Regions from separate parts of the Cellulosimicrobium sp. RS genome, predicted to be linked through region 1. Evidence: predicted binding sites of a transcription regulator. Region 1 holds the regulator's gene; the other holds the start of a gene.
What was found. Region 1 encodes Rex, which represses fermentation and respiration genes when NADH is low (regulators of the CRP and FNR family bind a similar motif). Its sites were predicted from a motif close to CTTGTGAANNNNTTCACAAG; they were not measured.
Positions count from the first base shown of each region.

Region 2: a site for Rex is predicted at 3,484-3,503, ahead of pflB (formate C-acetyltransferase). Genes of this name have one in related genera too.

Region 1 covers NZ_JBJXVU010000003.1:354,875-370,199, reverse strand. The annotation lists gene ACI769_RS07245 (cytochrome c biogenesis CcdA family protein) at 1-332, opposite strand, end outside; gene ACI769_RS07240 (TlpA disulfide reductase family protein) at 389-964, opposite strand; gene ACI769_RS07235 (histidine phosphatase family protein) at 1,176-1,847, opposite strand; gene ACI769_RS07230 (MarR family winged helix-turn-helix transcriptional regulator) at 1,919-2,446, opposite strand; gene ACI769_RS07225 (YceI family protein) at 2,611-3,162, shown strand; gene ACI769_RS07220 (redox-sensing transcriptional repressor Rex) at 3,283-3,957, opposite strand; gene ACI769_RS07215 (glutaredoxin family protein) at 4,014-4,304, opposite strand; gene ACI769_RS07210 (HAD family phosphatase) at 4,354-5,226, shown strand; gene ACI769_RS07205 (30S ribosomal protein bS22) at 5,321-5,419, opposite strand; gene ACI769_RS07200 (acetoin utilization protein AcuC) at 5,605-6,831, opposite strand; gene ACI769_RS07195 (TrkH family potassium uptake protein) at 7,042-8,418, shown strand; gene ACI769_RS07190 (TrkA family potassium uptake protein) at 8,587-9,291, shown strand; gene ACI769_RS07185 (transcriptional regulator) at 9,613-10,215, opposite strand; gene ACI769_RS07180 (MFS transporter) at 10,293-11,618, shown strand; gene ACI769_RS07175 (hypothetical protein) at 11,677-12,426, opposite strand; gene ACI769_RS07170 (immunoglobulin-like domain-containing protein) at 12,709-15,285, opposite strand.
Region 2 covers NZ_JBJXVU010000008.1:54,751-70,075, reverse strand. The annotation lists gene pflA (pyruvate formate-lyase-activating protein) at 1-898, opposite strand, end outside; gene pflB (formate C-acetyltransferase) at 919-3,234, opposite strand; gene ACI769_RS13355 (glutamate--cysteine ligase) at 3,613-4,710, shown strand; gene dxs (1-deoxy-D-xylulose-5-phosphate synthase) at 4,801-6,723, opposite strand; gene ACI769_RS13345 (GuaB1 family IMP dehydrogenase-related protein) at 6,927-8,378, shown strand; gene ACI769_RS13340 (CoA pyrophosphatase) at 8,375-9,082, shown strand; gene ACI769_RS13335 (arginase family protein) at 9,117-10,001, opposite strand; gene ACI769_RS13330 (aconitate hydratase) at 10,112-12,931, opposite strand; gene ACI769_RS13325 (hypothetical protein) at 13,142-13,375, opposite strand; gene ACI769_RS13320 (class I SAM-dependent RNA methyltransferase) at 13,452-14,705, opposite strand; gene ACI769_RS13315 (APC family permease) at 14,971-15,325, opposite strand, start outside.

The DNA of each region.
Region 1 (15,325 bases):
TCCTCCCAGCGGACCAGGTGCACGCCGATCGCGCCCGCCGCGAACATGAGCGCCACGAACACGAGCGTGAACCCGGCGACGAACAGCCCGACCCCCGCGAGCACGCGGCCCCGGCTCGGTGCCGCGACCCGGGTGGCCGTCGTCGTGCCCCCGGACGCCTTGCCCCCGCTGCCGGTGGTGGCCGCGGCCATGCCCGAGACGTAGCCGACGTACCCCGGCACGAGCGGCAGCACGCACGGGGACGCGAACGAGACGAGGCCCGCGATGACCGCGACGGGCACCGCGAGCAGCATCGAGCCGCTCCACACGGTCGTCGCGAAGGTGTCGCCGATGCTCGACGCGGCGGCCGCGGGGACCGCGGCGGCGAGGGGCGTGAGGACGGGCACGGTCAGCCCTCGGCGAGGACGTCGTCGACCAGGGCGGTGAGCGTCGAGCCCTCGACGAGCCCGATGACGCGCGCCGCGACGCGGCCCTCGCGGTCGAGCACGACGGTGGACGGCACGGCCTGGAGCGGGACGGTGCCCGAGAGCGCCGCGACGACCTCGCCGGAACGGTCGTCGATCGACGGGTAGGGGACGTCGAACCGGCGCTGGAACGCCTGGGCGGCGCCCGCCTCGTCGGTCGTGTTGATCCCGAGCACCTGCACGCCGTCGTCGGCGCGGTCGTTGGCGAGCGCCACGAGGTCGGGCGCCTCGGCCCGGCACGGCGCGCACGCCGCGTACCAGGTGTTGAGCACGACGACGTCCCCGAGCCACGCGCTCGTGTCGACCTGCTCGCCCTCGTAGTCCGTGCCCGTGAGCGCGACGACGTCGCCGCGCTCGTCGGCGTCCCACGTGCGGACCGACCCGTCGCCCGAGACGAAGCCCTGCCCCACGACGTCGGTCGAGGCGCCGGAGTCCTGCGCGCACGCCGCGAGACCGAGGGCCGCGGCGAGCACGACGGCGCCCGTCAGCGCACGGCGCACGGGTCGCCGACGCGACGGCAGGGCAGCGGCCCGCGCCTCGACGGAGAGGGGGCGCGCGGCACGCGCGCGCGAGTCGGCGGTCACGACGGCATCACGGGACGCACCCTGCCCGCGCTTCCTGAACGGGACCTGAGAGACGTGACCTCCGCCACGCCCGAACCGTGCAGTTCGGACGCGACGGCCGTGGCGACAGCGCTGGACATGACCGACGTCACGCCCCGGAGACGGTCGCCGCGCCCGGGAGGAGGTCCGCGACCGGCTCGGTGTAGTGGAGGCCGACCAGGCGGTCGTCCTCGAAGTGCAGCGACGTGAGCGACGCGAGCGAGCACTCGCGCTTGCGCGGGTCGTGCCAGAGCCGGCGGTTCTCGAAGCTCAGGCGCGTGAGCCACACCGGGAGCTGGTGGCTGACGAGCAGCGCCTCGTGCCCGGCCGCCTTGTCCCGCGCGTCGGCGACGGCGGCCCGCATGCGCGCGACCTGCTCCACGTACGGCTCGCCCCACGAGGGGCGGAACGGGTTCCACAGGTAGGGCCAGTGCTGCGGGTGCCGCAGCGAGCCGTCCCCGACGCCGAAGGTCTTGCCCTCGAAGTGGTTCGCGGCCTCGATGAGCCGCTCGTCCGTGCCCAGCTCGAGCCCGAACGCCTCGGCGGCAGGCGTCGCGGTCTCCTGCGCGCGCTGCAGCGGCGAGGCCACGACGACCGTGAGGTCGGCGCGGGGGCGCGACGTGCCGTCGGGCCCGGGCTCGCCCGCGAGGTGCGCGGCGACGCGGCGGGCCATCTCGTGGCCGCGCTCGGAGAGGTGGTAGCCGGGGATCCGGCCGTAGAGGACGCCGTCGGGGTTGTGGACCTCGCCGTGGCGCAGGAGGTGGACGATGGTGGAGACCATGCCCACCAGTGTCCCGCACTCGGGGCGAGCGCACGCCACCGCGAGCCGGTGCGACGGGCCGGGACGGGTGGTCAGGCGTCGCGGTCGGCCTTGCACGCCTCCGCGACGGCCGCCATCGCCTCGCCCAGCGCCCGGAACTGCTCCGGCGTGAGCACGTCGACCAGGTACCGGCGCACGGCCGCCACGTGGGCGGGCGCCGACGCGACGAGCACGCGGTAGCCCTCGCTCGTCATCGCGCAGTTCACGCCCCGACGGTCGCCCGAGCTCGCGGAGCGCCGGACCAGTCCGCGCGCCTCCATGCGCGCGACGGTGTGCGTCACGCGGCTGCGCGAGCGGGCGAGCCCGTCCGCGAGCGCCGACATGCGCAGGGTGTGGTCGGGGCTCTCGGAGAGACGCACGAGCAGCTCGTACTCGTTGAGCGACACCTCGGACCGTTCCTCGTGGTCCCGGCCGAGCGCCTCGATGAAGCGCACGGTCCCGTCGAGGTACGCGCGCCACAGGCGCTGCTGCTCCGCGTCGAGCCAGCGCGGCTCGGCGGCGGGGGCTGCGGGGGTGCGGACGGTGCTCGCCGTCGGGGTGTCGACGTCGTTGCGGGTCATGGGTCCTCGGCGGTGCGGGGGCGGTCGGGGGCGTGGGGGCGTCGCGAACATTGTTCCACCCCACGGGAATAGACGGACCGAGGGGTGCTGTTGATACGCTCGTTCCGAAGTTGAACGTTCAACCACTTGGTCCGCCCGGACCCCGACCACCCGCAGGAGCACCCATGGCCTCGTCGCTGCCCGCCGGCCTCACGACCGGTACCTACGCCCTCGACGCGTCGCACTCGCAGGCGTCGTTCACCGTCCGCCACGCCGGGATCTCGAAGGTCCGCGGCACCCTCGCGATCACCGACGGCACGATCACCGTCGGCGACGACCTCGAGTCGACGTCCGTGACCGCCCAGCTCGACGCCGCGTCCGTGAGCACGGGCGACGAGAACCGCGACAACCACCTGCGCAGCGCCGACTTCTGGGACGCGGAGAACAAGCCGACGTGGACGTTCACGTCGACGCGCATCACGGGCGACGGCGACGACTACGTCGTGGCCGGCGACCTGACGATCAACGGCGTCACCAAGCCGGTCGAGCTCGAGACGGAGTTCGCGGGCACCGCGACCGACCCGTTCGGCAACCCGCGCGCCGGCTTCGAGGCGACCACCGAGATCTCGCGCAAGGAGTTCGGCCTCACCTGGAACGCCGCGCTCGAGACCGGCGGGGTGCTCGTCGGCGACAAGATCAAGATCGCGCTCGACGTCTCGGCCATCAAGCAGGCCTGACCGTCGTCCCGGGCACGTCCCGGGCGAGACCGGCACCCTCCGGCAGGGGAGCCGCCCCGAGGGGCCGCGTGCACCGGCACGCGGCCCTTCGTCGTCCCCGGGTCCGGACGCCGGGGCCGCTCAGCGCTCCTGCGACGCCGCGAGGGCGCGGGCCTGCGAGTGGAACGCGAGGATCTGCAGCTCGCTGCCGACGTCGACGCCGCGCACGTCGACGTCCGCCGGGACCTGGAGCGCACGCGGCGCGAAGTTGAGGATCTCGCGCACCCCCGCCGCGACCACGCGGTCCGCGACCGCCTGCGCGTGCGCCGCGGGCGTCGCGAGGACGACGATCGACACCTTCTCGCGCTCCACGACCTCCTCGAGCGCGTCGACGTGCTCGACGACGAGGCCCGCGGCCCGCGTCCCGACGACGTCCGGCGACGCGTCGAGGAGCGCCGCCACGTGGAAGCCGCGCTGCTCGTAGCCCGAGTAGTTCGCGAGCGCGTGCCCCAGGTTGCCGATCCCGACGATCGCGATGCGGTGCTCGTCGACGAGGCCCAGGGCCTCGGTGATGTACTGCGCGAGCGAGTCGACGTCGTAGCCCACGCCGCGCGTGCCGAACGAGCCGAGGAACGACAGGTCCTTGCGCAGCTGGGCCGGGCCCACGCCGGACAGCTCCGCGAGCTCGACCGACGACGTCGTCCCGACGCCCCGCGCCACGAGGTCCCGCAGCGCGCGCAGGTAGGACGGGAGCCGCGCCACCGTCGCGCTCGGGATCCCCGGCGCCGTCACCTCACCGACTACCTGCTCAGCCACCGTCACTCCGTCGTCCAGGGACCGTCCTCGTCGACGGTCACGCTCCACGGGAGGAATCATCCCAGGTCCGCGCGCGGCGCCGAAATCCGGGCCACCGCACGCGCCAGCCGGCGCGCGTCCACGCGCCAGAACCCCTGCTGCACCCCGCCGACCGTGACGACCGGCACGTACTCGCCGTACTGCTCGCGCAGGGCCGGGTCCGTGCCCGGCGCGTCCAGGTCGACCTCCGCCCACGCGACGCCCGCCTCGGCGCACACGGCCTCGACGACCGTCCGCGCGTCGTCGCACAGGTGACAGCCCGCGCGGCCGAACAGCAGGACGGGGGCGGGGGCGTCGGAGGTGCTCACGCCTCCCAGGGTACGAGGCCCCGGCAGGCCGACCGCCTAGAGTGGAGGCATGGCGACGTCTCCCGGCCCGGGCCCCGACCCGACCTCCCGGCCGACGCTCCCCGAGGAGGCGCCCGCGCGCGCGCCCGGGCCGCCGCACCGCACCGCCGCGTTCTTCGACGTCGACAACACGATCATCCGCGGCGCCTCGTCGTTCCACCTCGCGCGCGCCCTGTACCAGCGCGAGTTCTTCTCGACGCTCGACATCGTGCGCTTCGCCGTGCACCAGGCCCGGTACCTCGTGTTCGGCGAGAACAAGCAGCAGATCGACCGCATCCGGTCGCGCGCGCTCGCGCTCATCGCGGGGCGCTCCGTCGCCGAGGTCACCGCGATCGGCGAGGAGGTCTACGACACCGTCCTGTCGCTGCGCATCTACCCCGGCACGCGCCGCCTGCTCGACGAGCACCTCGCCGCCGGGCACCAGGTGTGGCTCGTCTCCGCGACCCCCGTCGAGATCGGCGAGCTCATCGCGCGCCGGCTCGGGACGACGGGCGCACTCGGCACCGTCGCGGAGCACGAGGACGGCTTCTACACGGGACGGCTCGTCGGCGACATGATGCACGGCCGCGCGAAGGCTGCCGGGGTGCGGGCGCTCGCCGAGCGCGAGGACATCGACCTCGAGGCGTCGTACGCGTACGGCGACTCGCTCAACGACGTCACGATGATGGAGGCCGTGGGGCACCCGTGCCCCATCAACCCGGACGCCCGCCTGCGCCGCCACGCGCAGGACGTCGGCTGGCCCATCCGCGAGTTCCGCGGGCGCCGCCGCCGCGTCGCCCGCAGCAGCGTCCGCACCGCGAGCTGGGCCGGCGCCGCCTGGGCCGCCGCGCTCGTCCTGCGCTCGGTGCGCCGCGCCGTCGACCGGCGCATCGCCCGCCTCTGACCCCGCCCGGGCCGCGCCCGGAGACGCGTCGAGCCCGGTCCCTCGGGAGGGACCGGGCTCGACGACGGGTCGGCGCGTCAGGACGCGCGCGACGTCACTTCTTGTTGCGACGCTGGTGACGCGTCTTGCGAAGCAGCTTGCGGTGCTTCTTCTTGGCCATGCGCTTGCGGCGCTTCTTGATGACGGAGCCCATACGGTCCTCGCAATGCTCGAGCGGCGTGTCGGTCGGCGACCGGTCGACCGGCCGCGGGTGGTCCACGGTTGATCGGGGCCCCGGCGACCACGAGGGCGCCGCAAGCCGACCAACACGAGAGAAATCCGCCCCCTAGCCTACCCGCTCGCGCCCGTGCCCCGGTACGCGACCGGTCGCGGGGCGTCTCAGTCGAAGTGCGCGTCGAGGCCCAGCAGCGGGAAGACGGCCCGGCGCGTGGCCGCGACGGCGCGGTCGACGTCGTCGTCCGGGTCGTACCCGCTGCTCCACCGCCGGACCTCGACCTCGGGCCCGAACGCGAGCGGCGCGTCGAACCCGGCGACCTCCGCCACGCGCTCGCGCCACTCCGCGGGCAGGGGCACGCCCGCGGTGACGGGCCGGTGCACGACCTCCCCCACGACGGCCGACCACACGAGCGGCACGACGCGCGCGATCGCGTACCCGCCCCCGCCGAGCGCGAGCCACCGCCCGTCGGTCAGCTCGTGCGCGAGCCCGTGCATCCAGGTGGCGGCCGTGCGCTGCGCGTCGACGGACACGTCGAGGTCGGACAACGGGTCCTCGCCGTGCGCGTCGCACCCGTGCTGGGTGACGAGCACCTCGGGACGGAACGCGCGCAGCACGGGCGGCACGACGGCGTCGACCGCGCGCAGCCAGCGGGCGCCGTCGGTGCGGCGCGGGAGCGCGACGTTGACCGCCGTCCCCTCGGCGCCGGGGCCCCCGAGGTCGGTCGGGTGGCCCGTCCCGGGGAAGAGCGTCGCGCCGCTCTGGTGGACGGAGACGGTGAGGACGCGCGGGTCGTCCCAGAACGCCTCCTCGACGCCGTCGCCGTGGTGGGCGTCGAGGTCGACGTACGCGACGCGCTCGACGCCGTCGTCGAGCAGGCGCCGGATCGCGACGGCCGCGTCGTTGTAGACGCAGAAGCCCGACGCCGCGCCCGCCTTCGCGTGGTGCATGCCGCCCGCGACGTTCACCGCGTGCCGGGTGCGACCCGCCGCGATCTCGCCCGCCGCCTCGTACGAGCCCGCGACGATCCGCGCGGCGGCCTCGTGCATCCCGCGGAAGACCGGGTCGTCCTCGGTGCCGAGGCCGCGGGCCGGGTCGGGCGTGCCGTGCTCCGACGCCGCGCGCACCGCCGCGACGTACGCGGGCTCGTGCACGAGCTCGAGCACGTCGTCGGGCGCGGGCTCGGGCCGCACGACCCGCAGGTCCGCGTCGTCGTCGAGCAGGCCGAGGGCGCGCACGAGCCCCATCGTCAGGTCGAGCCGGGCCGGCGCCATGGGGTGGCCGGGACCGAAGTCGTAGCCGAGGAGCTCGGGGCTCCACACGACGCAGGCTCCGGGCGCCGCAGCCGCCCCGGTCGGGGCGGGCGACGACGTCGGGTCGGTCGTGGGCATGGCTCACGGTAACGCCCGACGGCGCGCCCCCGCCCCACCGACCGCGCGCCGGACCACGCAGGGCCGCCGGTCCGGGCGTTCCGCCGGGTCTCCACGAGCCCCGGTGCGGCGTCCGGGCCCGCGACCGGGCATGATGTCCCGGCGCCGGAGCGGCGACATGACGGGCCACCGGGCCCGTGGCAGAGTGGCGCGAGTGGTGAGGGAGGCTCCATGCCGACGAGCATGACCGGGCGCCTGTTCCGGGGGCGGGAGATCGTCGACCGCCTCGCCCGGCAGTCCCCCGCCCGCCTCGCCGTCACCGTGTTCGCCGCCGTCATCGCCGTCTTCACCGCCCTGCTCATGGCGCCCTGGGCGACGGCGAACGGCCGGTCCGCGCCGTTCGTCGACGCGTTCTTCACCGCCACGTCCGCCGTGTGCGTCACCGGTCTCGTCGTGGTCCCCACGGGGACCTACTGGTCGGGGTACGGGCAGGTCGTCATCCTGCTCGGCATCAAGATCGGCGGCCTCGGCGTCATGACGCTCGCGTCGATCCTCGGCATGGCCGTGTCCCGGCGCATCGGCCTCACGCAGAAGCTCCTCACCGCGTCGGAGACGAAGACGACGCGGCTCGGCGAGGTCGGCTCGCTCGTGCGGGTCGTCATCATCACGTCAACCTCGCTCGAGCTCCTCATCGCGCTGCTCCTGCTGCCGCGGTTCGTCGTGCTGGAGGAGACGTTCGGCGAGGCCGCGTGGCACGGCATCTTCTACGGCATCTCCGCCTTCAACAACGCGGGGTTCATCCCGACGGAGCACGGTCTCGCGCCGTACGTCGGCGACTGGATGCTGTGCCTGCCGATCATCCTCGGCGTGTTCATCGGGTCCCTCGGCTTCCCCGTCATCCTCAACGTCATGCGCAACCGCCGCCGCGCCTCCAAGTGGAGCCTGCACACCAAGCTCACCCTCACCACGAGCGCGGCGCTCGTCGTCGTAGGCACGGTGCTCTTCGCGGCCGTCGAGTGGGGGAACCAGCGGACCCTCGGGCCCCTCGACCTCGGCGAGAAGCTGCTCGCGTCGCTCTTCGCCGGCGTCATGCCGCGCTCCGGCGGCTTCTCGACCGTGGACACCGGCGGCATGCACGAGGCGAGCTGGCTCATCACCGACGCGCTGATGTTCGTCGGCGGCGGCTCCGCGTCGACCGCGGGCGGCATCAAGGTCACGACGCTCGCCGTCATGCTCATCGCCATCGTGTCCGAGGCCCGCGGCGACCGGGACATGGAGGCGTTCGGGCGACGCATCCCGCGCGACACCCTCCGGCTCGCGGTCGCGGTGTCGTTCGTCGGCGCGACGGCGGTGCTCCTGTCGAGCCTGCTCCTGCTGGAGATCACCGGCGAGACGCTCGACGTCATCCTCTTCGAGACCATCTCCGCGTTCGCGACCGTCGGCCTGTCGACCGGCATCACGCCCGACCTGCCCGACGCCGGGAAGTACGTCCTCATCGCGCTCATGTTCGTCGGGCGCACGGGCACCATGACGTTCGCCGCCGCGCTCGCCCTGCGCGACCGCCGCCGCATCGTGCGCTACCCCGAGGAGCGCCCCATCATCGGGTGAGCAGGCCCGCCCGGCGGCGCGACCGCCGGACGCGACCGCCGCACGAGACCTCACCGACACGCCAGACACCGCACCACCGGACCGACGAAAGGCCCCACCGTGACCGACCCGTTCACCCGCGCCGCCGACGGGAAGGACGGCGCGTCCGCGGACCCCGTCGCCCAGCGCATCGTCGAGCGCGGCCGCGCGGAGCGCGCGCGCCGGGACGAGGCGAAGGCCCCGCGCAAGGACGCGGGCGTCCTCGTCATCGGCCTCGGCCGCTTCGGGACCGCGATCGCCGCGACGCTGGACCGTCTCGGGCAGGACGTGCTCGCCGTCGAGCGCGACCCCGACCTCGTCGCCCAGTGGAGCGGACAGCTCCCGCTCGTCGAGGCCGACGCCTCCAACCCGGTCGCGCTCGAGCAGCTCGGCGCACGCGACTTCCCCGTCGCGGTCGTGGGCGTGGGCACGTCGCTCGAGGCGAGCGTGCTCATCACCGGAAACCTCGTCGACCTCGGCACGCCCCAGATCTGGGCCAAGGCGATCTCGGCGGAGCACGGGCGCATCCTCCAGCGCATCGGCGCGCACCACGTCGTGTTCCCCGAGGCCGACGCCGGCTCACGCGTCGCGCACCTCGTCTCCGGGAAGCTGCTCGACTACATCGAGGTCGAGGACGGGTTCACGATCGTCAAGATGCGGCCGCCCCGCGAGGTGCAGGGGTTCACGCTCGCGCAGTCGAAGGTGCGCGAGCGGTACGGCGTCACCGTGATCGGCGTGAAGTCGCCCGGCGAGGAGTTCCTCTACGCGACCCCCGAGACCCGGATCAGCGCGAACGACCTGCTCATCGTGTCGGGTCACGCCGACCTCCTGGAGCGGTTCGCCGCTCGGCCGTGAGGGTCGGGTTCGATCGGGTTCACAGCCCGCGGGTCGGGCCCGCGGTGGGGTCGGACCGTGCGCTCGGACTGGCGCACCGTCGCCCTGGTCTTCCGGGCGAAGGTCTGAGGAGTGCGCCTTGACGTCCTTCGCGCACGGTCCGACCCCACCGCTCGTCCTGGCCGTCGCCCTTCGTCCCGCGGTTCGGGCCTCGGTCCGGTGGTCCCTCGGGGTCGGTCTGGCGCTGTCGTGCCACGGGGGGCACAAGGCTGTCGCGCCGCGTGGGGGCACGCATCGCCGGGATCCTCGCCGGTCGGCCTGCCCGGCTCGTCCGGCCGGTCGTCAGGAGGGTGGGCGGTGCAGGACGAAGAGGCCTCGGTGCAGGGGGCGGTCGTGGCGGTCGGCGTCGGTCGCGACGTACTCGTCGAGGACGGCGAGGATACGGCGGTCGAGCTCGGCGACGTCGTCGTCGGAGAGGTGCAGGTAGAACGCCGCAGACGTGGTGACGGCGTCCGGACCGGCGGCGAGGGCGTCGTCGAGCGCCGCGGCGACGGGGCCGAACCGCGCGCCGGGCTCGGCGTCGCGCAGCGGGTCGTCGAGCCACCACGTGGCGCCCGTGGCGCGGTAGGGCCGCTCGAGCGCCCCGCCCGCCCCCGTGCGGACCTCCGCGGGCTCGAGCAGCCCGGCACGCACGAGGAGGCGGACGTGATGCAGCGCCGTGCCCGGCGGGACGCCGAGGTGGTCGGCGAGCTCCTTGTTCGTCATCTCGCGCGTGCCGCACTGCCGCACGATGCGCTGGCGCAGCGGGTGCGCGAGCGCCTTCGCCTCGAGAGCGGTGGGCGGACGGCGGCCCGGGACGCCGGGGGCGCCCGGCCTGGGGGCGGGCCCGGCGGTGGGATCCGGGATCGACTCCAAGGTCGACTCCGGGGTGGGCTCGGGGGTCATGGGCTCATCGTACGGACCCTCGATCGAGAGCGCTCGATCGATTGGGGTTTCTCGATCACTGTGCCATGCTGGGCGACATGGCCTCTCGACCCGGGCGCCGTCGCCCCGCCGCCGCACCGCTCGGCGCGCCGTTCCGGCGCCTGTGGGCCGCGTCCACGGTGTCGAACCTCGCCGACGGGGTGCTCAAGGTCGCGCTCCCGCTCGTCGCGGTCCGGTACACCGACTCGCCGGCGCTGGTCGCGGGGCTGACGTTCGCCCTCACGCTCCCGTGGCTGCTCTTCGCGCTGCCCGCGGGCGCGCTCGCCGACCGTCTGGACCGGCGGCTCGCGATGGTCGGCGCCAACGTGGCGCGCGCGGTCCTCGTGGTCGCGCTCGCGGCCGTCGCGCTCGTGCCCGACGCCGGGAGCATCGCCGTGCTGTACTTCGTCGCCTTCACCGTCGGCGTCACCGAGACGCTGTACGACACCTCGGCGCAGTCGATCCTCCCGCAGGTCGTGCCGCGCACCGCGCTCCCCCGCGCCAACGGGCGCCTCTACGCGGCGGAGCTCACCGCGAACCAGTTCGTGGGGCCACCTCTGGGCGGGCTGCTCGTGGCCGCGGGCGCCGCCGTCGCGTTCGGCGTCCCCGGAGCGCTCTGGGCGCTCGCCGTGGTGCTGCTGCTCGGGCTCCCGGGCACGTACCGGACGGTGCGCGCGACCCGCACGACGCTGCGCGCGGACGTCGCCGAGGGCCTGCGGTTCCTGTGGCACGACCGCATCCTGCGCACGCTCGCGATGATGGTCGGCGGCATCAACTTCGCGAGCAACGCCGCGTTCGCGGTCTTCGTGCTCTACGCCGTCGGCCCCGACTCGCCCCTCGGCCTGTCCGAGCCGGCGTACGGCGTGCTCCTCACCGCGACGGCGGTCGGGGCGTTCGCGGGGTCGTTCGTCGCCGAGCGTGTCGTCGGGACGATCGGGCGCGCGCGCTCCCTCGCGCTGACGATCCTCGGCACGGTCGCCCTCGTCGGCGTCCCCGCGGTGACGACGAACGCGTGGGTGATCGGCGCCGTCTCCGCCGTCGGCGGTGCCGGGATCGCCGTGTGGAACGTCGTGACGCTGTCGCTGCGCCAGCGCATCACGCCCGACGCCCTGCTGGGCCGGCTCAACGCGTGCTACCGGCTCCTCGCCTGGGGGACGCTGCCCCTCGGCGCCGCGGTGGGTGGCCTGCTCGGTGAGCTCTTCGGGCTGCGCACGGTCTTCGTGGTCATGGCGGCAGTGTCCGGCGCGATGCTCCTGGGGATGCTCGTCGTCGACGACCGGGCGATGGACGCCGCGGAGGCTGCGGCGGACGCACGCGACGCCGACGCGCGTGCGGTCGAGGCCGCGCGGGCTGGCGCCGAGACGGAGCCGCAGCCGGAGAGCTGACCCTGCGGGCGCGCCGGAGGGGCGCGCCGACGAGGTGCGCCCGGAGAGGTGCGCAGGCTCAGGCCGCGCCGCCCCTGCCTGCCCGACGGCGCAGCGCCGCCCCGGCCAGGACCGCCGCCCCGGCCAGCGCCGCGACGAGGCCCAGGCCCGCGCCCGTCGTCGCCAGGCCCGCGCCCGTCGTCGCCAGGCCCGCGCCCGTCGTCGCCAGGCCCGGGCGTGAGGAGCCCGGCCCGCCGCCCGCCGCCGCACCACCCGAGCCGCCCGCTCCCCCGGACCCCGCGGACGGCGTCATCCCGGGCTCGTGCGGCTCGCCGGGGGCGGCGAGCACGAGGAACGGCTCGGACACCACGTCGGCACCGCCCGCCGTCGGCACGAGCCGCACGTGGTGCTCGCCCGGCGTCGTACCCGCGGGGATCGTCGCGACGAAGAGGAACGCCCCGTCGGCGTCCGTCGTGACGGTGCCCAGGAGCACGGGATCGCTCTCGAGCCAGACCTCGTGGACGGCGTGCGGCGCGAGGCCGGTCCCGCGCAGCTCGAGCCTGCCGCCGACGACGAAGGGCCCGGAGCCGACGACGGCCACGCGCGGCGTCGTCGGCACCTCACGCTCGGTGATCTCGACGCTGACGCGCACGCTGTCGGCGGGGTCCGTGACCGAGATCGCGACCGGGGTGGCGGCCGGGGCGGCGGCCGGGGCGGCGGCCGCTGCAGGGAGGGTGGTCGGGGTCGCCGCGCCGGCCGTGCCCGCGGGCACGACGAGCGAGCCGGCGAGCACGAGGGCGGCGAGCAGCCTGCGGGTGGTCGTCGTCACGCGGGGAACCTCTTCGTCCGGCCCGGGGCGGGCACCGCTGGGTCGCCCCCGAACCCGACTGGACGGTCGTCCAGTTCACGGACATCCTGCCATCCTGGACGCTCGAACTGAACACCCGTCCAGTTTGTTCACCCACGCGTCGCACCGCCGTCGACAGGCGGGCACGGCTCGGCCCCCGCCGCTCCGCGGAGCGACGGGGGCCGAGCCCGGACCCGGGCCGTGCCGGCACACCGCCCGGGGGTCCGGCACCCCCGGCCCGGCCGAGGCCGGACCGGGGGACGGTCAGGCGCAGTCGAGCGCGTCGACCGCCGCCTCGCGCGTGGCCGTCACCTCCCGGCCGTCGAGGGTCGCCACGCCGGTCACCGTGACCGAGCCCGCCGGGACCGCCGTCGTGCGGGCGGCGAACGACTGGTAGGCGTTCTTGCCCGGCGCGACGTCGGCGACCGTCTTCTCCCCGTACGGCGTCGTGAGCGTCAGCGTGACGGGGACGTCCTCCCCGTTCGTCGCGCGGACCGCGACGTACGCCTTCCCCGCGAGGCAGCGCGGCGTGACCTCGACCGCGAGGTCGAGCTCGGGCGCCGGCGGCTGCTCGCCGTACGCCGCGAGGAGCGCGGCGTGCTCGGCGGCCGTGATCGGCAGCACGGTGCCGTGGCGTGGGCTGCTCGGCAGGTGGGCGTCGACCGACGTCCACACGCCCGAGTCGAGGTCGGTGGACTCGAGCGGCAGGTACCCCTGGCCACCGTGGTAGCTCGGCTGGTCGACGAAGAGGTACCACTTCTCCTCGGTGTTCGACTTGAAGACGGTCGGGCCCTCGCCCGCGGTGAGCGTGCCGCCCCACGGGTTGGGCTGGCCGTAGCCGATCTTCTCGGCGACGAGGTCCCAGTCGGTCGAGCGCAGGTCCGTCGACTTCTCGAGGCGCGGGATCATGTACGCCTCGTCCTTGGTGAACCGGTAGTAGGTGCCCTCGTGCTCGACGATCGACGAGTCGATCATCCCCAGCCCGTTGCCGCGCTTCTCGTCGATCCACACCTGCGGCTCGGAGAACGTCACGAAGTCGCGCGTCGTGGCGTACATCATGCGCTGGTAGGAGTCGGCGATGCGGCGGCCGTCGGTCGACGTCGTCGGGTAGAGCGCCGAGGCCCAGTAGACGATGTACTCGCCGCGCTGCGCGTCCCAGAACGCCTCGGGCGCCCACGTGTTGCCCGCGTACGCGCTCGACACCGTGACCATGCGCTGGTCGGACCAGTGCACGAGGTCGGTCGACTCCCAGATCATCAGCGCGCGCGACCCGCGCTCCTGCGCGTTGCCGAAGTTGTTGCCGCCGTAGATGCGCAGGTCGGTCGCGAGGAGGAAGAACCGGTCGCCCTCGGGTGAGCGGATGATGAACGGGTCGCGCAGGCCCTTCTCGCCGAGCGTCGACGTGAGCACGGGCTCGCCGTCGTTGAGCTCGACCCAGTCGAGCGGGTCGTTCCCGTTGCTCGCGCTGAAGTAGACCGACTCGCCGTCCGCGGTGCTCTCCCCCTCGAAGTACGGGAAGAAGTAGCCCTCGTAGTCGGCGGCGGCCGGCAGCGGGCGGACCGTCGCGTCGTAGGTGTGCGTCGCGGTCGCGCCGTCCTTGGTCGCCGTGACGGTGAGCCGCACGACGGCGGCCGGCTCGCCGTGGGCGGGCCGGGTCACCTCGCCCGTGGCCGAGACGGTCGCGGGGTCGGAGCTCTCCCACGTGAGGGCGGAGCCGTTGGCCCCCTCGGCCGGCAGCGTGAGGTTGCCGCGCACGTCGCCGAGGTGCGGCACGACGACGTGGCTCGCGTCCCACGCCACGGCCGCGGCAGGAGCCAGGTGGGCGAGGACGGTGACGTCGAACTGGGCGGTGCGCGCGACCGCGCCGCGCGTGACGAGCGCGGTGAGCGTCACGGTCGCGTCGTCCTCGCCCGCGGCGGGCCGGGTGACCTTCCCCGTGGCGCCGACGACGCCCGCGTCCGACGACGTCCACGTGACGAGCGAGCCCTGCGCGCCCGTGGTGGGCAGCACGAGGTCCGCGGTGACGGCGCTCGTGTCGCCGAGGTCGAGCGCGGCGAGGTCGGCGTCCGCGGCGGCCGTGGAGGTCCGGGCCGCGAGCTCGGCCGCCTCGGCCGGGCTCAGCGCACGGTCGTAGAGGCGGAAGTCGCGCACCTGGCCCTTGAGGTAGCGGTCGCCGGAGTAGAGCGAGCGGCCGACGTAGTTCGCGGTCGTCTGACCGCCGCCGATCTGACCGGGGTCGGTCGTGACGTTCGTGGCCTGCTTGACCTGCACGCCGTCCTCGTAGAGCGTCGCCGTCGTGCCGGAGAGCGTGTACGTGAGCGTCTTCCAGACGCCGCGCTGGAGGTTCGCACCCTTGGTGACGGTCTGCTCGGTGGTCCAGCTCCCGGTCGCGATCGACGTGCGGTACGCGTTGCCGGTCGTGAACAGGTAACCGTTGCCGTTCGACCCGCTCGTGTTGCCGAGCCCGTAGACGAAGTACGGCGTGCCCTGGTCCTGGCTCACGAGCACGTCGAGGCTCACGGTGGCGTCCGTGAGGCCCGCGAGCAGGTGGTCGGGCAGGTCGACGTAGTCGTCGGTCCCGTCGAGCGTCGTGCCGTCGGCCGTCGCCGTGCCGCCCACCACCGTGGCCGGGCCGAACGTCGAGCCCTCGGCGCGGTTCGCCGTCGTGCCGCCGGTCGTGCTCGCGGCGTCGAGCGGGTACCACGCGACGAGCCCGTCGTCGGTGGGCCCGCCGACGTCTGCGGCCGCGGGTGCGGCGACCGCGGCGGCGAGCGTGGAGACGGCGAGCGCCCCCACCAGCCCGGCGGCGAGCGCCGAGCGTGCTCGGTGTATGGAAATCATGTCGTCCTCTCCTCGTCGAGATGCAGGTCGTGTCGCGAGG
Region 2 (15,325 bases), on a different contig from region 1:
GCCCGAGCGCGTCCCACTTGTCGCGGCCCATCTGGTGGAAGGGCAGCACCTCGACGCGCGTCACCGTGCCGGGGCGGATCGCGTTGAGCGACGCCGCGTACGCGGCGACCTTCTCGACGTTGTCCGGGTCGTCGGTGAGGCCCGGGACGAGCACGAAGCGCACCCAGACCTCGGGCGCGTGGCCGGTGAGCCCGCGCTCGGCGATCCGTCGCCCGAACCGCAGGGTCGGCTCGAGGTCGCGGCTCGTGACCTTCGTGTAGGTCTCCGGGTCGCCGGACTTCACGTCGAGCAGCACGAGGTCGGTGTCGTCGAGCATCGCGTCGGTCGCGTTCGCGCCGAGGAAGCCGGACGTGTCGAGCGCGGTGTGCACGCCCATCGCCTTCGCACCGCGCAGGACGCGCGCCGCGAACGCGGGCTGCATGAGCACCTCGCCGCCCGAGAGCGTGAGCCCCCCGTGGGTGGCCCGGAAGACGGGCAGGTAGCGCCGGACGCGCCCGAGGAGCTCGTCCGCCGTGACGGGCCTGCCGTCCTTCATCGCGAACGTGTCGGGGTTGTGGCAGTACAGGCACCGCAGCGGGCACCCGTTGAGGAACACGGTGAGCCGGGTCCCCGGCCCGTCCACGGCGGTGACGAGCTCCCAGGAGTGGACCGAGCCGAGCTCGCCCGCGCGCATCGCCGCGAGCTTGTCGGCCCGGTCCACGTCCGCGACCGTCAGCCCGTCCAGGCCCGCGCCGGCCCGGCGCGCGTGGCCCACGGGCGTGCCCGACGCCGCGGGCTCGGCCGCGGAGGTCGGGACGCCCGGGACGTCGAGGCGCGTGGCGTCGTCGGGCAGGGTGCCCCCGGCGACGCCGCACCCGCGCGACGGGCGGACGGCGGGGCCGGGAAGGGTGACGGTCATGGCTGGCTCCTCAGCGCTCGTCAGAGCGCGCCGTGGAAGGTGCGCGACAGCACGTCCAGCTGCTGCTCGCGCGTGAGGCGGACGAAGTTCACCGCGTACCCGGACACGCGGATCGTCAGCTGCGGGTAGTTCTCCGGGTGGTCCATGGCGTCCAGGAGCGTCTCGCGGTTCAGCACGTTGACGTTCATGTGGTACCCCTCGGACCCGATGTAGGCGTCCAGGAGGCCGGCGAGGTTGGTGACCTGCTCCTCCTTGGTGCGCCCGAGGCCGCTCGGCACGACCGTGTTGGTCAGCGAGATGCCGTCCTGCGCCTCGTCGTACGGCAGCTTGGCCACCGACAGCGCCGAGGCGAGCATGCCGTGCGTGTCGCGCCCGTTCATCGGGTTGGCACCCGGGGCGAACGGCTCGCCGGCGCGGCGGCCGTCAGGCGTGTTGCCCGTCGCCTTCCCGTACACGACGTTCGACGTGATCGTCAGGACCGACTGCGTGGGCACCGCGTCACGGTACGTCGGGTGCGTGCGGACCTTCGCCATGAACCGCTCGACGAGGTCGACGGCGATCGCGTCGGCCCGGTCGTCGTCGTTGCCGAACGTCGGGTACTCGCCCTCGGTGACGTAGTCGACGACGAGGCCGCGCTCGTCGCGGACGACGGAGACCTTCGCGTGCTTGATCGCCGACAGCGAGTCCGCCGCGACGGACAGGCCCGCGATGCCGCACGCCATGGTCCGCAGCACGTCCTTGTCGTGCAGCGCCATCTCGATGCGCTCGTACGCGTACTTGTCGTGCGACCAGTGGATGCAGTTGAGCGCCTCGACGTACGTCGCGGCCAGCCAGTCCATCGTCGCGTCGAACTTCGCCATGACGTCGTCGAAGTCGAGCACGTCGCCCTCGACGGGCGCCGCCACGGGCGAGACCTGCTTGCCGGAGATCTCGTCGCGGCCGCCGTTGATCGCGTAGAGCAGCGTCTTGGCGAGGTTCACGCGAGCGCCGAAGAACTGCATCTGCTTGCCGACCCGCATCGGGGACACGCAGCACGCGATCGCCGCGTCGTCGCCCCAGTGCTGGCGGATGAGCTCGTCCGACTCGTACTGCACGGCCGAGGTGTCGATCGAGACCTGCGCGCAGTAGTCCTTGAAGCCCTGCGGCAGGTCCGGGCTCCAGAAGACCGTCATGTTCGGCTCGGGGGCCGGCCCGAGGTTGTAGAGCGTCTGGAGGAACCGGAACGAGTTCTTCGTGACGAGCGGGCGCCCGTCCTCGCCCATGCCGCCGATCGTCTCGGTGACCCACGTCGGGTCGCCGGAGAACAGGGCGTCGTACTCGGGTGTGCGCAGGAACCGCACGATGCGGAGCTTGATGACGAAGTCGTCGATGATCTCCTGCGCCTCGGACTCCGTGATGCGGCCGGCCTCGAGGTCGCGGTCGATGAACACGTCGAGGAACGTCGACGTGCGGCCGAGGGACATCGCGGCGCCGTTCTGCTCCTTCACCGCGGCGAGGTAGGCGAAGTAGAGCCACTGCACGGCCTCGCGGGCCGTCGTCGCCGGGCCGGAGATGTCGTAGCCGTACGAGGCCGCCATCTCCTTGAGCTCGCCCAGCGCGCGGATCTGCTCCGCGTGCTCCTCGCGCTCGCGCACGACCTTCTCGCTGAAGGGCTGCGTGTCGAGCCCGAGCTTGTCGAGCTTCTTCGCGGCGATCAGCGCGTCGACGCCGTAGAGCGCGACGCGGCGGTAGTCGCCGATGATCCGGCCGCGGCCGTAGGCGTCGGGCAGGCCCGTGATGATGTGCGAGCTGCGGGCCGCGCGCACGTTCGGCGGGTAGACGTCGAACACGCCCTGGTTGTGCGTCTTGCGGTACTCGGTGAAGACCTTCCGCAGGGTCTCGTCGACCTCGTAGCCGTACGTCTCCAGCGCGCCCTCGACCATGCGCCAGCCGCCGTTCGGCATGATCGCGCGCTTGAGCGGGGCGTCGGTCTGCAGACCGACGATCACCTCGTGCGCCTTGTCGATGTAGCCCGGCGCGTGCGCCGTGATGCCGGCGGGCGTGTGGGTGTCCACGTCGTAGATCCCCATCTCCCGCTCCTCCGGGAACATGGCGGACAGCGTGCTCCAGATGCCCGTCGTGCGCTCCGTGGGGCCGACGAGGAACGACGCGTCGCCCGTGTACGGGCGGTAGTTGCGCTGGATGAAGTCGCGCACGTCGACCGTGTCGCGCCACGGGCCGTCGGTGAAGCCCTCCCACGCAGGGACGTGCGCGGTGTCGCGCTGCGGGTCGACGGCGCCCGCCCCCGTCGCGCGGCCGCCGCTCGTCGTGCCGGTTGCCTCGGAAACGCTGGTCATCTGGACCTCCCTCGTGCCTGACGCGCGGGTCCGCGCGCCGGCCGGACCCGCCGGCCTCGCGAGGTCCCGGGTGGGGCCCTCGGCCGAGGTTCCGACGGGCTCCTTCGCCACCTCCAGGCTAGGTTCCCGGAGCCCGCCGCGGAGGCGTTCGGGACCGCCCGGGGACCTAGGTCCCGAGGCGGGCGGGACCCGGCAGGAACGGCCGGATTCCGCGGTTCCTCGCCCCCGCGGCACCCTTTCCGAGGGGGTCTTGTGATGACCTTCACAAGCCCTCCGGCCCTCCCCCTGGGGACCCCGCGCCGCCGTCGTGACGCACGACACGGGCGCGCGTCACACGCTCGCCGGACGTGCCGCGCGCATCCATGTGAGACTGCCCGGGTGAAACGCACCGTAGGGGTCGAGGAAGAGTTCCTGCTCGTCGGCGACGACGGGCAGCCCGTCGCCCGCGCGGCCGAGGCCCTCGAGGCCTCCGGCACCGACGACAAGGGCGGGGGCACCGGCTCGCTGGAGTCGGAGTTCATGGAGGAGCAGCTCGAGACGGCGACGCACCCGCGCCGCGAGATCGACGAGCTCGCGACCGAGATCCGCGAGGGCCGGCGTCGCGCCCAGGAGGCCGCGGACCGCGTCGGGGCCCGCGTCGCCGCGCTCTCGACGTCTCCCCTGCCGTTCGAGGGCACGACCGTGTCGCGCCTGCGCTACCTCGAGGCGCGCGCCGCGTTCGGCCTCACGGCGCGCGAGCAGCTGACGAGCGGCTGTCACGTGCACGTCGCCGTCGCGGACGACACCGAGGGCGTCGCTGTGCTCGACCGGATCGGGCCGTGGCTCGCGACGCTCCTCGCGCTGAGCACGAACTCGCCCTTCTGGCAGGGCCAGGACAGCGGGTACGCGAGCTTCCGGTCGCAGGTCTGGTCGCGCTGGCCCACCTCCGGCCCGACGCGCGCGTTCGGCTCGCCCGAGGCGTACCGCGCGGCGGTCGACGGCCTCGTCGCGACCGGGACGATCCTCGACGAGAACATGGTCTACTTCGATGCCCGCCTGTCGTCGCGCTACCCCACGGTCGAGATCCGCGTCGCGGACGTGTGCCTCGACCCGGACACCGCGACGCTGCTCGCGGCGCTCGCCCGCGGTCTCGTCGAGACGGCGGCCCGGGAGTCCGCCGACGGCGCGCCCGCGCCCGAGCTGCGGCCCGAGATCCTGCGCACCGCGTCCTGGCGCGCCGGCCGCTCGGGCCTCGAGGAGGACCTCGTCTCGCCCCTCACCTGGCGCCCGGCCCCCGCGCACGACGTCGTGGGCCAGCTCGTCGCGCACGTGCGCGACGCGCTCGTCGACGCCGGGGACCTGGACGCGGTGACCGAGCGGCTCGGGCGCCTGTGGTCCGGGGGCAACGGCGCCGCCCGGCAGCGCGCGTGGCACGCGGCGTCCGGCGGCGACCTGCGCGCCGTCGTCGAGCAGGCGGTCGAGGTCACCCACTCCTGACCGACGCGACGGCCCGCGGCGCACCTGCGCCGCGGGCCGTCCGCGTGTCCGGAGCCGCGCACCCGGGAGCCGGGTGCGCGGCAGGGGTCGTCAGCCGCGTGCGAGCGCCGCGAGCGCGTCCAGCACGTCGCGCGCGACGTCTGCCCCGGTGAGGCGGTACGCGGACACGACCTGATCGCGCGTGGCGTGGTCGAGGAACTGCGCCGGGAGGCCGATCGGGTGCACGGGCGTGCGCACGCCCGACTCCAGCGCCCGCTGGGCCAGCAGCGCGCCGACCCCGCCGTCCGCGACGCCGTCCTCCACCGTCACGACGAGGTCGTGCTCCCCGGCGAGCTTGACGAGCGCGCTCGGCATCGGGAGCACCCACGTGGGCGACGCGACCGTGACGTCGACGCCGTGCGCGGTGAGCGACTCCCCGGCGTCGAGCGCGACGCGGGCCATCGAGCCCAGGCCGACGAGCAGGACGCGGCGCGGACCACCCGGCGCCGCCGCGGCGGGAGCGGCCTCGTCGCCCGCGCCCGCAGGCACCGCGAGCAGGTCCACGCCGTCGACGGACTCGACGGCGGGCAGGGCGTCCGAGAGCGCGCCCTTCGGGTACCGCACGACCGTCGGGGCGTCGTCGACGTCCACGGCCTCGCGCAGCGCGGTCCGCAGGGTCTCCTCGTCGCGCGGCGCGGCCAGGCGCAGGCCCGGCACGATGCGCAGCATCGCCATGTCCCACATGCCGTTGTGGCTCGCGCCGTCGTCGCCCGTGATGCCCGCGCGGTCGAGCACGAACGTCACGCCGGCCTTGTGCAGCGCGACGTCCATGAGCACCTGGTCGAACGCGCGGTTGAGGAACGTCGCGTACACCGCGACCACCGGGTGCAGCCCGGCGAACGCCATGCCGGCCGCGGACGTCGCGGCGTGCTGCTCCGCGATCCCGACGTCGAACGTGCGCTCGGGGAACGCCTGCGAGAACGGCTTGAGACCGACCGGCTCGAGCATCGCCGCGGTGATCGCGACGACGTCGGACCGCCGCCGCCCGATCTGGACGATCTCGTCGGCGAAGACGCTCGTCCAGCCGAAGCGCGAGGGTGCGACCGGGAGCCCGGTCTCCGGGTGGATCTTGCCCACGGCGTGGAAGCGGTCGGCGACGTCCTGCTCGGCGGGCGTGTAGCCGCGGCCCTTCTCGGTGAGCGCGTGCACGATCACGGGCGCGCCGTACGCCTTCGCACGGCGCAGCGCGTGCTCCATGGCCTCGACGTCGTGGCCGTCGACCGGCCCGACGTACTTGATGCCGAGGTCCTCGAACATGCCCTGCGGCGCGACGACGTCCTTGAGGCCCTTCTTCAGGCCGTGCAGCCACTCGTAGGCGAACCGCCCGGGCGCGCCGGACCGGTTGAGGGTGCGCTTGCCCCACTGCAGGAAGCTCTCGTAGCCGTGCGTGGTGCGCAGCGTCGACAGGTGGTGCGCGAGGCCGCCGATCGTGGGCGAGTACGAGCGCCCGTTGTCGTTGACGACGACCACGAGCCGCCGGTCCTGGCTCTCCGCGATGTTGTTGAGCGCCTCCCAGGCCATGCCGCCGGTGAGCGCGCCGTCGCCGATGACCGCCACGACGTGCCGGTCGGTGAGACCGCGCACGACGTTCGCCTTGGCGATGCCGTCGCCCCACGAGAGCGCGGTGGACGCGTGCGAGTTCTCGACGACGTCGTGCTCGGACTCGGCGCGCGACGGGTACCCGGACAGCCCGCCCTGCTTGCGCAGCGCGGAGAAGTCCTGGCGCCCCGTGAGGAGCTTGTGCACGTAGGACTGGTGGCCCGTGTCGAACACGAAGGTGTCCGTGGGCGAGGAGAACACGCGGTGCATCGCGATGGTCAGCTCCACGACCCCGAGGTTCGGGCCGAGGTGGCCGCCCGTGCGGGAGACGGAGTCGACGAGGAACGCCCGGATCTCCGCGGCGAGCTCGCGCGCCTGCCCCGGGGTCAGCCGTTGCACGTCCTCGGGCGAGGTGATCGTGCCAAGCAGGCTCATGCAGATGCTCCGTTCCGTTCCCGTGCGACCAGCCCGACAACTCTAGGCCGTCCGGGCCGATGACCTGCGCCGCGGTGCGCCGGGCGACGGGACCTTCACGTCATTGACGCACACTCGCGCCGCGGACGCACGGACGCGACGTTCGTGGAATTCTCCTTCCGCACTGCGGACAACGGCGGGGTGCGACCTCGTAGGATGGAACCATGCGCTTCCTGCCCGGACAGTCCCCCGCGACCGACCTCACCTACGGCGACGTGTTCCTCGTCCCGTCGCGCTCCGAGGTCGCGTCGCGCTTCGACGTCGACCTCTCCTCCGCCGACGGCACGGGCACGACGATCCCCGTCGTCGTCGCCAACATGACGGCCGTCGCGGGGCGCCGCATGGCGGAGACCGTGTCGCGGCGCGGCGGCATCGCGATCATCCCGCAGGACGTCCCGACCGACGTCGTGGCGGACGTCGTCGCGGACGTGAAGTCCAAGGACCCCGTCATCGAGACGCCCGTCGTCGTCGGCCCGCACGACACCGTCCACACCGCCCTCACGCTCATCGGCAAGCGCGCGCACGGCGCCGCGGTCGTCGTGGACGGCGGGCGCCCGGTCGGCGTGGTCACGGAGGCCGACTGCGCCGACGTCGACCGCTTCACCCAGGTCCACCAGGTGATGACCGACCACCCCCTCGTCCTCGACGCCTCCGTGCTCGACGGCGGTCGGGCCGGGCTCGAGGCGGCCTACGAGCAGCTCCACACCGCGCGTCTCAAGGTCGCGCCCGTGACGCGCGACGGCGCGCTCGTCGGCGTCCTCACGCGCAAGGGCGCGCTGCGCTCGTCGGTCTACGCGCCCGCGCTCGACGACGCCGGCCGCCTGCGCGTCGGCGCCGCCGTCGGGATCAACGGCGACGTCGCGGCGAAGGCGAAGGAGCTCCTCGCGGCCGGGGTGGACGTGCTCGTCGTGGACACGGCGCACGGCCACCAGGCCAAGATGCTCCAGGCGCTCGACGCCGTGCGCTCGGTGGGCCCGGACGTCCCCGTCGTGGCGGGCAACGTCGTCACCGCCGACGGCGTGCGCGACCTCGTCGCCGCGGGCGCGGACATCGTCAAGGTGGGCGTGGGGCCGGGGGCCATGTGCACCACGCGCATGATGACGGCCGTCGGGCGCCCGCAGTTCTCCGCGGTGCTGGAGTGCGCCGCCGCGGCGCGCGAGCTCGGCAAGCACGTCTGGGCCGACGGCGGCGTGCGCCACCCGCGCGACGTCGCCCTCGCGCTCGCCGCGGGCGCCTCGCAGGTGATGATCGGCTCGTGGTTCGCGGGCACCTACGAGTCCCCGGGCGACCTGCACGACGACGGCACGGGCCGCCTCTACAAGGAAAGCTTCGGCATGGCGTCGGCGCGCGCCGTCGCCGCCCGCACCGCGGGGGGCTCGCCGTTCGACCGCGCGCGCAAGGCGCTGTACGAGGAGGGCATCAGCTCGAGCCGCATGTTCCTCGACCCGCAGCGGCCCGGCGTCGAGGACCTGCTCGACCAGATCACGTCCGGGCTGCGCAGCTCCGCGACCTACGCCGGGGCGTCGAGCCTCGCCGAGTTCGCGGACCGCGCCGTCGTGGGCGTGCAGTCGGCCGCGGGCTACGAGGAGGGCCGCCCGCTCCCGGTGAGCTGGTGACGACCCCGCCCGAGGCTGCGCGCGCGTCGGCGCGCGCGCAGCTCGCGACCCTCGCCCGGGACGGCGGTGCCTGGCCCGAGCCGTGGCGCCACGCCGTCGGCACGCTGCGCCCGGACGCGCGCGACGCCGCCGTGCTGCTGCTCTTCGGCGTCCTCGACGGGGTGCCCGCGGTGCACCCGGCCGCGGCCGTCCCCGCCGACCTCGACGTGCTCCTGCTCGCGCGCGCGACGACGCTCGGCCACCACCCGGGCCAGGTCGCGTTCCCGGGCGGCCGGCTCGAGCCCGACGACGACGGCCCGGTGGGCGGCGCGCTGCGCGAGGCCGAGGAGGAGACGGGCCTCGACCCGGGCGGCGTCGAGGTGCTCGGCACGCTCGGTCGGCTGCCCGTGCCGGTGAGCAACCACGTCGTCACGCCCGTGCTCGGGTGGTGGGCCCGGCCCACCCCGGTCCGCGCCGTCGACGCCGCCGAGTCGGCCCACGTGTTCCGGGTCCCCGTGGCCGACCTGCTCGACCCCGGCCGGCGCCGCACGGTGACGGTCCGCCGGGACCGCCGGGTGCACAAGAGCCCCGGCTTCCTCGTGGAGGCCGACGGGCGCGAGCACCTCGTCTGGGGCTTCACCGGCGGCATCCTCGACGCGCTGTTCGACCGGCTCGGCTGGACCGAGCCGTGGGACCGGACGCGCACCCTCGACGCCCCGCTCTGACGGCCCGCCCGCCCCTCGGTGCCCGTACCCCGCGTCAGCCGGGCGCGAGCGCGCGGGCGAGCAGGTCGACCAGCGCGCGGGCCGTCGTCGACCCGCCGTGGTCCGGGTTGAACTCGACCAGCGTGACCGCGACGAGGTCCGGGTCGGAGACGATCTCGCGCACGACGCGCTCCAGCTCGGCGGGGACGAGCCCGCGCCCGAAGACGGGCACGTCGGCGGCGGGCAGCGCGAAGAAGTCGAGGACGTCCACGTCCACGTGGAGCACGAACGGCCCGCTGCCCACGCCGTCCACGGCACGACGGGCCGCCGCCTCGGGACCTGCGGAGACCTCGGCGGCGGGGACCCGGGTCGCGGCGACGCGGCCGTCCTCGTCCTCCTCGGCGTCGGAGAAGCCGAGGAACGCGAGCCGTCGGGCGTCCAGGAGCGGTCGTCGCGCCCCGACGGCGCTCAGCTCCGGGCTCGCGCCCGGGAGGTCGAGGAGGTGGGCGACGCCCGTCGCGTCGGCGATGGGCTCCTCGGGGTGCGACGCCACCGTGAAGAGGTCCTGCCCTCCGTCGACGTAGACCAGGCCGCAGTCGTCGTGCACGTCCACGGCCGCGGCGACGACCCCGAGCGTCACGGTGCACTCGCCGCCGAGCACCAGGGGGACGTGGCCCCCTCGCAGCCCGTCGCGGACAGCCTCCCGGACCCGACCCGCGCCCGCGGCGACGCGCTCGACGTCGTTCAGGCGTCCGGGCACGTGGTGCGCGCGCCAGCGGGCCGGCTCGACGTCGCCCTGGTCGGTGACCACGAGCCCCCGCGCCCGGAGCGCGTCCACGAGCCCGGCCGCACGCAGCGCCGCGGGCGCCTTCTCGAGACCGGGGCCGTGGGCGGCCGCGCTCGACGGAACGCCCAGGACCGACCACGACCGCTGTGTCATGCGACCGACGCTACGCCGGACTCCCGACACCCGCGCAGGGCCTGGTGGAGAACGGCGACGGCGCGCCCGCCCCGGCCGGGGTGGACGCGCCGTCGGGACGCGCGTGCGTGTCAGGCGACGAGCGAGCGCAGCACGTACTGCAGGATGCCGCCGTTGCGGTAGTAGTCCGCCTCGCCCGGGGTGTCGATGCGCACGACGGCGTCGAACTCGACGCTCGTGCCGTCGGGCTTGGTGGCCGTGACCTTGACGGTCGACGGCGTGGTGCCGTCGTTGAGCGCGGTGATGCCCTCGATGTCGAAGGTCTCCGTGCCCGCGAGGCCGAGCGACTCGGCGCTCTCGCCCGCCGGGAACTGCAGCGGCAGGACGCCCATGCCGATGAGGTTCGAGCGGTGGATGCGCTCGAAGCTCTCCGTGATGACGGCCTTGACGCCCAGGAGCGCGGTGCCCTTGGCCGCCCAGTCGCGCGACGAGCCGGAGCCGTACTCCTTGCCGCCGAGGATGACGAGCGGGGTGCCCTGCGCGGCGTAGTCCTGCGCGGCGTCGTAGATCGTGTCCTGCGCGTCCTTCACGAAGTTGAAGGTGTAGCCGCCCTCGACGTTGTCGAGGAGCTGGTTGCGCAGGCGGATGTTCGCGAACGTGCCGCGGATCATGACCTCGTGGTTCCCGCGGCGCGAGCCGTAGGAGTTGAAGTCGCGGCGCGCGACGCCGTGCTCCGCGAGGTACTTGCCGGCCGGCGAGTCCACCTTGATGGCACCGGCGGGGCTGATGTGGTCGGTCGTCACCGAGTCGCCGAGCTTCGCGAGCACGCGCGCGCCGGAGATGTCCGTGACGGGCGACGGCTCCATGCCCATGCCGTCGAAGTACGGGGGCTTGCGCACGTAGGTCGACTCGGTGTCCCACGCGAACGTGTCGCCCTCGGGCGTCTCGAGCGCGCGCCAGCGGTCGTCACCCGTGAAGACGTCCGCGTAGTCCTTCGTGAACATGTCGCGGTCGATCGACGCGTCGATCGTCGCCTGGACCTCCTCCGGGGAGGGCCAGATGTCCTTGAGGAAGACCGGCTCGCCGTGCGGGTCGGTGCCCAGGGGCTCGCCGTCGAAGTCGAAGTCCATCGTGCCGGCCAGCGCGTAGGCGATGACGAGAGGCGGCGACGCGAGGTAGTTCATCTTCACGTCGGGATTGATGCGGCCCTCGAAGTTGCGGTTGCCCGAGAGGACCGAGACGACCGAGAGGTCGTGCTCGTTGACCGTCGCCGAGATCTCGTCGGCGAGCGGACCCGAGTTGCCGATGCACGTGGCGCAGCCGTAGCCGACCAGGTGGAAGCCGAGCTTCTCGAGGTACGGCCACAGGCCGGCCTTCTCGTAGTAGTTCGTCACGACCTGCGAGCCGGGCGCCATGGACGTCTTGACCCACGGCTTCGACGCGAGACCGCGGTCGACCGCCTTCTTCGCGAGCAGGGCCGCCGCGAGCATGACCGACGGGTTCGACGTGTTGGTGCACGACGTGATCGACGCGATGACGACGTGCCCGTGGTCGAGCTCGGTCGTCGTGCCGTCCTCGAGCGTGACCGGGACGACCTTGTGCGGGCGCTTCGCGCTGTCGGCGTGGCCCGGCGCGACCGGCTGGTCGGACGGGTCGTCGTGCGCGGCGGCGGCGATCGGGTCGGACGCCGGGAACGTCTCCTCGACGGACTCGTCGAGACCCGTGAACGGCGCCGCCTCCTGGGCGTCGACGTAGTCGAGGATCGCGGACGCGAACGACTCCTTCGCCTCGCCCAGCTCGATGCGGTCCTGCGGGCGCTTCGGGCCGGCGATCGACGGGACGACCGTCGAGAGGTCCAGCTCGAGGTACTCCGAGAAGACGGGCTCGACGTAGCCGTCGGCCTCGGGGTCGAGCCACAGGCCCTGCTCCTTGGCGTACGCCTCGACGAGCGCGAGCTGCTCGTCGCTGCGGCCCGTGAGGCGCAGGTAGTCGATCGTCACGCCGTCGATCGGGAAGATCGCGGCGGTCGAGCCGAACTCGGGGCTCATGTTGCCGATGGTCGCGCGGTTCGCGAGCGGCACCTGGGCCACGCCCGCGCCGTAGAACTCGACGAACTTCCCGACGACGCCGTGCTGGCGCAGCATCTGCGTGATGGTGAGCACGACGTCCGTCGCGGTCACGCCCGCCGGGATGGAGCCGTTGAGCTTGAAGCCCACGACGCGCGGGATGAGCATCGAGACGGGCTGGCCGAGCATGGCCGCCTCGGCCTCGATGCCGCCGACGCCCCAGCCGAGCACGCCGAGGCCGTTAACCATCGTCGTGTGCGAGTCGGTGCCGACGCACGTGTCCGGGTAGGCGCGGAGCACGCCGCCGACCTCACGGGTCATGACGGTGCGCGCGAGGTACTCGATGTTGACCTGGTGCACGATGCCGGTGCCCGGGGGGACGACCTTGAAGTCGTCGAAGGCCGTCTGGCCCCAGCGCAGGAACTGGTAGCGCTCGTGGTTGCGCTGGTACTCGAACTCGACGTTGCGCTCGAACGCGTCCGAGCGGCCCGCGACGTCGATCTGGACCGAGTGGTCGATGACCATCTCGGCCGGCGCCAGCGGGTTGATGCGCGACGGGTCACCGCCGAGCTCCGCGACGGCCTCGCGCATCGTCGCGAGGTCCACGACGCACGGCACACCGGTGAAGTCCTGCATGATCACGCGCGCCGGCGTGAACTGGATCTCGGTGTCCGGCTGCGCGTCCGGGTCCCAGGACGCGAGCGCGCGGACGTGGTCCGCGGTGATGTTGGCGCCGTCCTCCGTGCGCAGGAGGTTCTCGGCGAGGATCTTCAGGCTGTACGGGAGGCGCTCGACACCCTCGACGGCGGAGAGGCGGAAGATCTCGTACGAGTTCTCACCGACCTCCAGCGTTCCCTTCGACCCGAACGTGTCGACGCTGCTCACTCGTAGCTCCTTCGTGGCGAGACGGTGGCACGGATGCCATGGTTCAGGGGGCTTCGCCCAGACTACGCCGGGCCGGTGCGCCGCTCCGGCCGCGTCCCGGAGGACGGGCGGGGCGGTGGCCGGCGGCTCGTCCACGACCCGCTGCGACCTGCACCGCGACCAGCATACCCCATATATCTTGACGTCAAGATATATGGGGTCGGCGACGGCTCAGAGGTCGCAGTCGCACAGGACGTTGAGCTCGACGACCTGCTCCCCCTCCTCGGGCCGCGCCCACGCCTCCGCCTCGGCGCGCGACGCGAAGCTCCGGCCCACGAGCCGCCCGTTCGGCATCAGGACGCCCACGCCGACGACGTCCCGGACGTCGTCCGGACCGTCGCCGGGCCCGTCCTGGCTCGCCGCCCGGACGACCGTCCGGGTCCCCGTCGCCGCCGTGCTCGTCATGCGCGCCTCACCGTCCGTGCTCGTGGGGTCTCCCCTCATCATGCGCCCGGGGCGGCGCGCACGCGCCGCCGCGCGGTCAGCGCGTGAGGACCGCCACCGCCTCCAGGTGGTGGGTCATGGGGAAGAGGTCGAACGCGCGCAGCGACGACAGCCCGTAGCCGTGCTCCGCGAGGTACGACACGTCGCGCGCGAGCGCGGCCGGGTCGCACGCGACGTAGACGACGCGCGACGGCACACGGCCCACGACGGCCTCGACGACGGCGCGCCCGGCACCGACGCGGGGCGGGTCGAGCACGACGACGTCCGCACCGCTCCCGTCCTGGGCGAGCACCTGCTCGACCGGCCCGTGCCGCAGCTCGACCCGGTCGAGCCCGTGCGCGTTGCGCCGAGCGTCGCGCACGGCCCGCTCGTCGCCCTCGACCGCGAGCACGGTGCCCGCGTCCCCGACGGCGGCCGCGAGCGGCGACGTGAACAGCCCGGCCCCCGAGTAGAGGTCGAGCACGCGCGCGCCGTCGACGTCACCGACGCCGTCGAGCACCGCGCGCGTCAGGGCGGCGGGCGCCTCGCGGTGGACCTGCCAGAACCCGTCCGCGGCGACCCGGTACGTGTGCTCGCGGTCGCCGAGCACCACGCGCTCGGTGACGCTGCGCCGCGCGTTGGGCCGGTGGTCGGGCGACCCCCCGCGCCAGGGCTCGCCGTCGACGAGCAGGACCGGCGCGGACCCGACGGGCGCGACGAGCTCGATCCGGGTGCCCGGGCGCCACGAGCGGGTGAAGACCTTCTCGTGGGCCGCGAGGTCGGCGACGTCCTCGCTCGCGAGCGGCATCGCGTCGAGCGGGACGACGGTGTGCGAGCGGAAGCGGTGCATCCCGGCGCGGCCGCCGCCGTCGGCCACGAGGTCCACGCGCGTGCGGTAGGCGAGGCCGCCGCGCTCGTCGTCCCCCGGCAGACCCTCGACCTCTACCTGAGGGTGAAGATCGTCCAGGTCCACGTGCGCGAGGCGGCGCAGCTGCTCGGCCAGGACGTCGCGCTTCCACCGCCGCTGCGCGCCGATCGCGACGTGCGCGAGCTCCCCGCCGCCCACGCCGCCCGGACCGGCCTCGGGCCACGCGGACGGCACGCGGTCGGGCGACGCCTCGAGGACCTCGACCGCGTCGGCGCGCCAGAACTTCGCGGCGTCGCCGCCCTCGGTGACGCGGGCGCGCACGCGCTCGCCCGGCAGGGCGTGCCGCACGAAGACGACCCGGCCCTCGTGCCGTGCCACGCAGTGACCGCCGTGCGCCACCGGGCCGACCTCGAGCTCGACCTCGACCTCAGGTCGAGGGAGCACGCGCGGCGACTGCCGGGTCTGCCGGCCGGGTCGTCGGCCGGACCGGCGCGGCGCGCGCTCGGGACGACCCGCGCCGGGGTCGGACGGTCGGTCGGAGGGCACGGCAGGACCACGCGAGGAGGACGGCATGCCCCCAGTATCCCGGACTCTCCCGCGCGCTCCCCCCGCACTCTCCCCCGGCTTCCCGCCGGCCCCCGCCGCGGACGCACGAAGGCCCGGCCCCGACGTCGGGACCGGGCCTCCTCCGGGGGTCGCGCCGGCGCGATCAGTACCCGGTGAAGCGCTGGCGGAAGCCCTCGCCCTCGAGCCCGGTCTGCCCCTCCGTCGAGGAGAGCTGCCACGGCACGGACGCCACGACGACGCCCGGCGTGAAGAGGAGCCGGCCCTTGAGGCGCAGCGCGCTCTGGTTGTGCAGGAGCTGCTCCCACCAGTGCCCGACGACGTACTCGGGGATGTAGACGACCACCAGGTCGCGCGGGGACTCGCGGCGGACCGACCGCACGTACGACAGCACGGGGCGCGTGATCTCGCGGAACGGCGAGTCCAGCACGCGCAGCGGCACCGGGAGGTCGAGAGCCTCCCACTGCCGCATGAGGTCCTCGACGTCCTCGGCGTCGACG